Regions from separate parts of the Rhizobium sp. WW22 genome, predicted to be linked through region 2. Evidence: riboswitches for the same ligand, from Rfam matches in the RefSeq annotation. Region 2 holds a riboswitch; the other holds the start of a gene.

Region 1 (3,402 bases), on a different replicon from region 2:
CTGCATCGGCGAGACGCGCCACGAGCGCGACGAAGGGCGGGCAATCGAAGTGGTAAACGAGCAATTGGCGGGGTCCGTCCCGGGTGAAACCGACAGCCGCAACCTCGTCATCGCCTACGAACCCGTCTGGGCGATCGGGACCGGTCTGGTGCCGACGCATGAACAGATCGAAGAGGTCCATGCCACCATTCGCAAGGGGCTCGAGCAGCGTTTCGGACACGATGGCGGTGCCGTTAGGATCCTCTATGGCGGCTCCGTCAAAGGCGTCAATGCTGCGGCGATTTTCGGATTGCGCAATGTGGATGGCGCTCTGGTCGGCGGCGCCTCGTTGAATGCGTCGGACTTCGCCGAGATTGTTCTGGCAGCCACGTGAATTTGAGCGGGCACTCCGGTTGAGGAGCGCGTACAGCCGCATCCTGGAAGGAAAAGAGAATGCAACGCTTCGAAAACAAGACGGTGGTCATAACCGGCGCAAGCCGTGGCATCGGTGCCGCGATTGCCAAACGCTTTGCCTGCGAGGGCGCGAACCTCGTTGTCTCTGCCAACGAAGACAGCGTTCATGCAGTTGCCGAGCAGATCAAGGCAGACGGCGGCAAGGCGATCCCCTTCGTCGGCGACGTTACCGACAAGTCAAGCGTCATCGCGCTCTATGACGCAGCGGAACAGGCCTTTGGCACAGTAGACGTTTCCATCCAGAACGCCGGTGTCATCACCATCGCCAAGATCGAGGACATGACCGAAGGGGAGTGGGACAAGGTAATGGCCGTCAACACGAAGGGCGTATTTCTCTGCGCCCAGGAAGCGATCGCCCGGATGCGCAAGCATGGTCGCGGTGGCCGCATCATCAATACAGCGTCCGGGCAGGCTCGCGCCGGCTTCATCTATACGCCGCACTATGCCGCATCAAAAATGGGCGTCGTCGGCATCACCCAGAGCCTCGCCAAGGAAGTTGCCACGCAGAAAATCACTGTCAACGCTTTCTGCCCAGGCATCATCGAAACCGACATGTGGGCCTATAACGACCAGGCTTGGGGCAAGCTGCTCGGCAACTACGGCCCCGGCGAACTGATGAAAGAATGGGTCGAAGGCATTCCGATGAAGCGCGCAGGCTCCGGCGAAGACGTGGCCGGCCTCGTGACCTTCCTTGCGAGCGACGATGCTGCCTATATTACCGGCCAGACCATTAACGTCGACGGCGGACTGATCATGTCGTAATTCACTATTCCAGAACGGTGTGTTCGATCGCATCGCAAGGTTCGGAAGTTGGAAGGTGGCGTGGCCCTCTTGCAAAGATGAGGTCCGGTCCCTTATGTTAGATTTGTTCTCAGGGCGGGGTGCAATTCCCCACCGGCGGTATCGGGGAAACCCGGAGCCCGCGAGCGCTTCCGCGAACGGAAGGTCAGCAGATCCGGTGAGAGGCCGGGGCCGACGGTATAGTCCGGATGGAAGAGAGCATGCAGCGGGCGTCGCGGGTTGCGACGTTCCTACGCCTGTTCGCCCAAGGGATATTTGTGGCCGTCATTGGTCATGCGGCCGCTAAAGCGGTTAACCCTTGAAAGGCATTGAAATGGCAATTTCCCGAATTGAAGATGCGATCGCCGCGATCGGCCGTGGTGAAATCGTGGTTGTGGTCGATGACCGCGACAGAGAAAATGAAGGGGATCTGCTCGTCGCATCGGAATTGATCACGCCGGAGGCCATCGCGTTCATGATGAACCATGCGCGCGGTCTGATCTGCGTGCCGATGGAAGGCGAGCGGCTGGACGAACTCGACATTCCCTTGATGGTGCCTAACAACACCGAGATGCTGAAGACCGCTTTCACCGTTTCGGTCGACTATATCCCTGAGACGACAACGGGCATCTCGGCGGCTGACCGCGCTGCGACCGTCCGCGCCTTGGTGACGAAGGGTGCGCGTCCTGAGGACTTCGCCCGACCCGGCCATATCTTCCCGTTGCGCGCTCATCCCGAAGGTGTACTCGGAAGGCCGGGGCACACTGAGGCTGCTGTCGATCTTGCCCGGCTTGCTGGCCTTTCCGCGTCCGGAGTCATCTGCGAGGTCGCTAAAGACGATGGTACCATGGCGCGCCTTCCCGACCTTGAAGTGTTCGCCGAGCGGCATGGCCTCCATCTTATCACCATTGAGGATCTGATCGCTTACCGTGATCGCGATGCAGAGACGAAGATCAGGGCAGCGTAAAGTCTCAAACAGTCGCCGGCGGTGGCAACGCAGCGCTACTGCAATCCGGTGCGCTCTGCCTCTTATGCGCTTAAGCGCAGTGCTAATAATGTGATCGCTCGACACAGTGCACGGATAGCAACGCATCCGTGCATCTTCCCCTCCATCGCGGCAGCCGGCATTTTCGCGGGCCAGCCGGTGTTCTGGAGCTTGCCGTCGCGCTTCCTGCAGGGAAAGGGGCTGCCGCGGGTCTTGCTGCTATCAATTCGGTCGGCAATCTCGGCGGCTTCATCGTCTAGAATGTCGTGCCCTGGATCAAGGATGCGACGGGCAGCACGATCGCATCGATGTTCTTCCTGGCTGCCTGCCTTGTGATCGCGGTGCTGCTGGTTCTTGTGATCGGGCGCATAGTGCCGCGCATACCGCGTCCGGAAGATCTCGGCAATTCAGGCGCAGCACGCGTGAAATGATTGCGCTCATACTTTTAAAGGCATCGACCAAAGAGGGGCGCCCCAATGGCCGCCCCGATTTTTCAGGTGACGCTGATGTCAAGCTCACGCAAAGGCATACGAACCATCCGGACGCTTCGGCACGCGCCGCTGCCAATGAATATAGCCTTCCTCTTCCATGGCCTTCTCATCCATGTCGACGCCCCAGCCGGGCCGGTCCGGCCTCAGCTCGAGATAGCCGTCCTTCGGCAGATAGGGATCGACGACATAGCGGGTCTCCCCTTGCCGCTGCTCGACCTCGTTGCCGCCATAGACATAGGCTTGGCCTTTCGGCAGCCGGTATTCGAGGATCTTGAAGTTCTGCGCGGCGGCGGAGAAGTGCACATTGACGGCGGTCGCGAGCGGCCCCATCGGGTTGTGTGGAGCGACGCCGACGAAATGCGCTTCGGCGATCGTCGCGATGCGCCGCATCTCGCTGATGCCGCCGACCACGCAGATATCCGGCTGGATGAGGTCGGCGCCCTTGACCTGCAGCAGACGCAGGAACTCGTTGCGGTTATAGAGGGACTCGCCGGTCGCGAGCACACAATTGAGGCCCTGTTTCAGTTCGCCCCACATCTCGATGTTTTCCGGACGCAGCGGCTCCTCGTAGAAGAGCGGGTCATAGGGCGCCAGCGCATTGCCAAGCTGGCGGGCGGCGATCGGCTCGAAGATCTTGGCATGGGCGTCGAAGGCGATCTCATAATCGTCGCGCACGGTCTCGCGCAGCGAGCG
Region 2 (3,402 bases):
CAATGGGGGCGTCTACTACGCGGTGACCGGTTGCCACAACGAAATGCCGCTCTGGCCAAAATGGCTTGAGCTTATCGGCAACAATAGCAATGCACCCATGCAGGATCGCGCGCCACAGGACTATATCGAAGCCTTCACGGCGGCAGGCTTCGATGTTTCCGTCAGGCGCTTCGGCTATGATGGTTTTGTGCGTGCCACCAAGGATCGGAAATATTATCCGAGCATTCTCGATGCGTTGAGCTATCCTGCCGAATACAAGCTGCTGTTCCGGTTGGAGAAGCGTATCTGATATGGAGACGATCGACCGAAAGGGCGGCAGCGCGCTCTGGCATCAGATCGGCGAGATCCTGGCGGCTGATATTGCCGCCGGGACTTTTGCCCCGGGGACGAAATTGCCGGCCGAGCCGGAGCTGATGCAGCGTTTCGGCGTCAGCCGTTTTACCGTGCGCCAGGCGCTGGGGCACTTGGAGCAGCGTGGATTGGTCCGCGCCGAACAGGGGCGCGGAACCTTCGTTCATAGGGGCGTGCTCGACTATACGCTGTCGAAGCGCACCCGCTTCCACAAAAATCTGATCGAGCAAGGTTTCGAACCGGGCGGCGAGCTGCTCATTCACGAGATCGTGCCCGCGACCGAACGCGTCGCGGCCTATCTGAAGATCGCAATCGGCGCGCCGGTCATCCATCGTCGCGGCGTTATGACGGCCGACGGCATTCCGGTGGAATTGGGGGATTCCTACTATCCGGCCGAACGTTTTCCCGATTTCGATCATGCTAGATTGCGGCATCCGACAATCTCGGCGGCGCTCGCCAGCTATGGCGTCATCGACTACGAGCGCTTGTCGACGGAGATCGAGGCGCGTATGCCGACGGCCGACGAAGCGCGGATCCTGCGCCAGCCGAAATCCGCGCCGCTGCTGGTGACGCGCAAGGTGGATGCGGATACCGACGGAGTGCCGATCACCTATTCGGAATCGGTCTGGCCGGCCGAGCGCACCACATTCAATCTCGATCTGCGGTGAGAGTGCCGGGGAACCCTTGAGGCTCTCCGCGAGCTTGAATTAGCGGTGGGAAAGGATGTTGACGACTTTGCCAAAAGGGTCGCGGACATAGAAGCGGCGGACACCCCACGGCTCGTCCGTGAGGTCGTACAATATGCCGAAGCCCATGGAGGTGGCACGCTGATAGAGCGTGTCGACATCGTCGACTTCGATGGAAAGGTCGGGGACGAGCGTTCCCGAACCGCCTTCGCTGGCGACGCTGATCTGCGGCACAGTTGCCGCTTCGGAGGCGAAGGTCAGGATCCAGCCGTGATCCATGACGATGTCGAGGCCGAGCAGGTCATGATAGAAAAGACGAGCCGTGTCTGGATCAGCTGCCGGCAGGTTCGGGATGATGCGTAGGACGGTCACTGACTTCCTCCCTGGTGGACATGGAGGCGGGCCTTCGCCGCGCCTCCATCTATGTTGGATCAGACCGTGACTGCGGGGAGCAGTTTGGCGCGCTCCGAAAGGATGTGGCGGCAGGCGCTGGCGACTTCACGGCCCTTGATGATGAAATGTTCCTTGAAGAACTGGATATGCGCTTCCGATTCCTGGAAGTGATGCGGCGTCAGGACCGCCGACAGGATTGGCACACCGGTATCGAGCTGGACGCGCATCATGGCATCGAGAACCGTATTGGCGACGAATTCATGGCGATAGATGCCGCCGTCGACAACGAAAGCGGTGGCGATGATCGCGGAATAACGGCCGTTGCGGGCAAGCGTCTGAGCGTGCAGCGGAATTTCCAGCGCCCCTGGTACGTCGAAGATATCGATCGGCGGTGCGCCTTCGACCGTCTGCCATTCAGCAACGAAGGAATCGACCGAGCGATCGACGATATCGGCGTGCCAACGGGCCCGAATGATCGCAATGCGGCTCGGTTGAGTAGAAATCGAAATGGTCATGAATTGTGCCTTTCAAGGGTTGTTGTCAAATATCCCTTGGGCGAACACGCAACATCGCAGCACCCCTCGCGCGGAGGAGGTACGATCCTGCTTGCTCTCTTCCATCCGGACTATACCGTCGGCTCCGGCATCTCACCGGATCTGCTGACCCTTCCGAAATCCGGAAGGCGCTCGCGGGCTCGAGGAAACTCCCCATACCGCCGGTGGGGAATTGCACCCCGCCCTGAGAACGCGTGGACTATAGATGCTTTGCCTTATGGAAATCAAAGAAAAACGCCGGGGTTTTGGCCCGGCGTCTGCGAATAATTTTCCAAAATGACCCGGCGATGGAGGGCTCTTTCTCAGTCCTGAATGACGAGGAGGTCGGAGGAGGCAAAACGTAACGTCACCTTCTCACCAACACTCGGAGGCATCATGCCCGGGCTGTTGAACATGTCGAAGGAAATCGTGTTGCCGGCGACATTCATGCGGGTGCGGATGACCGAGCCCAGGAAATGTGCCGAGGAGACTTCGCCTGTGAGGGCTGTATCGCCCTTGGCCGATTCCGCCAGCGAACCGGCTTCCGGACGCAGGGCAAGCGATACGGTATCGCCTGGCTTATAGGCGGTCACCGACTGCTTCAGGGTCACGCCCTGATCGCCGATCATGATGCGGTTACTGTCGGGATCGACGACCTTGCCTTCGATCAGATTCAGCGTGCCGACGAAGGAGGCGACGAAACGGGTTGCCGGCTTGTTGTAGATTTCGAACGGCGTGCCGATCTGATCGGCGCGGCCTGCATTCATGACCACGATACGGTCGGAGATGGACAGCGCCTCTTCCTGATCGTGCGTCACGAAGACGGTGGTGATGCCGAGCTGCTGTTGGATGGCGCGGATTTCCTCGCGCAGCGAGATACGGATCTTGGCGTCGAGAGCCGAGAGCGGCTCGTCGAGCAGGAGCACCTGCGGCTTGACGGCGATGGCGCGGGCGAGCGCCACGCGCTGCTGTTGGCCGCCGGACATCTGGTATGGATAGCGGCCTGCGAGATGATCGAGCTTGATGAGAGCCAGCATCTCCTTGACGCGCTTGTCGATGTCGGGCTTCGCCATGCCGGCGACCTTGAGGCCGAAGGCGACGTTGTCATGCACCGTCATGTTCGGAAACAATGCGTAGGCCTGGAAGACCATGCCGATATTGCGCTGGTTCGGTTTCAGCGCCCGCTGGTCCTTGCCATTGATCGACAGTGTGCCGGCGGTCGGCGTTTCGAAACCTGCGATCATGCGCAGCACGGTCGTCTTGCCGCAGCCCGACGGTCCGAGGAAGGAGACGAATTCTCCTTTCTCGATTTGCATATTGAAATCATGGACGACGTGAATGTCGCCGAAGGACTTCTTGATGTGGGTGAGTTCGAGAAAAGCCATGGTGAGAAGCCTTACGCCTTAATCGGAGCGGATTTTGAGAAACGGGAAACGAGC

The links. A riboswitch is a leader RNA that binds a small molecule or an ion and turns the genes downstream of it on or off. The one in region 2 is predicted to bind FMN.
Region 1: another riboswitch for FMN. It lies ahead of ribB (3,4-dihydroxy-2-butanone-4-phosphate synthase); the one in region 2 lies ahead of ACK83U_RS09335 (6,7-dimethyl-8-ribityllumazine synthase).

What each region holds. Positions count from the first base shown of each region.
Region 1 covers NZ_CP178199.1:154,760-158,161, forward strand. The annotation lists gene tpiA (triose-phosphate isomerase) at 1-373, shown strand, start outside; gene ACK83U_RS19645 (glucose 1-dehydrogenase) at 433-1,215, shown strand; FMN riboswitch at 1,317-1,458, shown strand; gene ribB (3,4-dihydroxy-2-butanone-4-phosphate synthase) at 1,568-2,200, shown strand; partial or broken gene ACK83U_RS19655 (MFS transporter) at 2,306-2,649, shown strand; gene ACK83U_RS19660 (galactarate dehydratase) at 2,734-3,402, opposite strand, start outside.
Region 2 covers NZ_CP178198.1:1,884,331-1,887,732, reverse strand. The annotation lists gene ACK83U_RS09350 (class I SAM-dependent methyltransferase) at 1-289, shown strand, start outside; gene phnF (phosphonate metabolism transcriptional regulator PhnF) at 291-1,019, shown strand; gene ACK83U_RS09340 (VOC family protein) at 1,059-1,409, opposite strand; gene ACK83U_RS09335 (6,7-dimethyl-8-ribityllumazine synthase) at 1,469-1,945, opposite strand; FMN riboswitch at 2,035-2,180, opposite strand; gene ACK83U_RS09330 (ABC transporter ATP-binding protein) at 2,287-3,348, opposite strand; gene ACK83U_RS09325 (ABC transporter permease) at 3,360-3,402, opposite strand, start outside.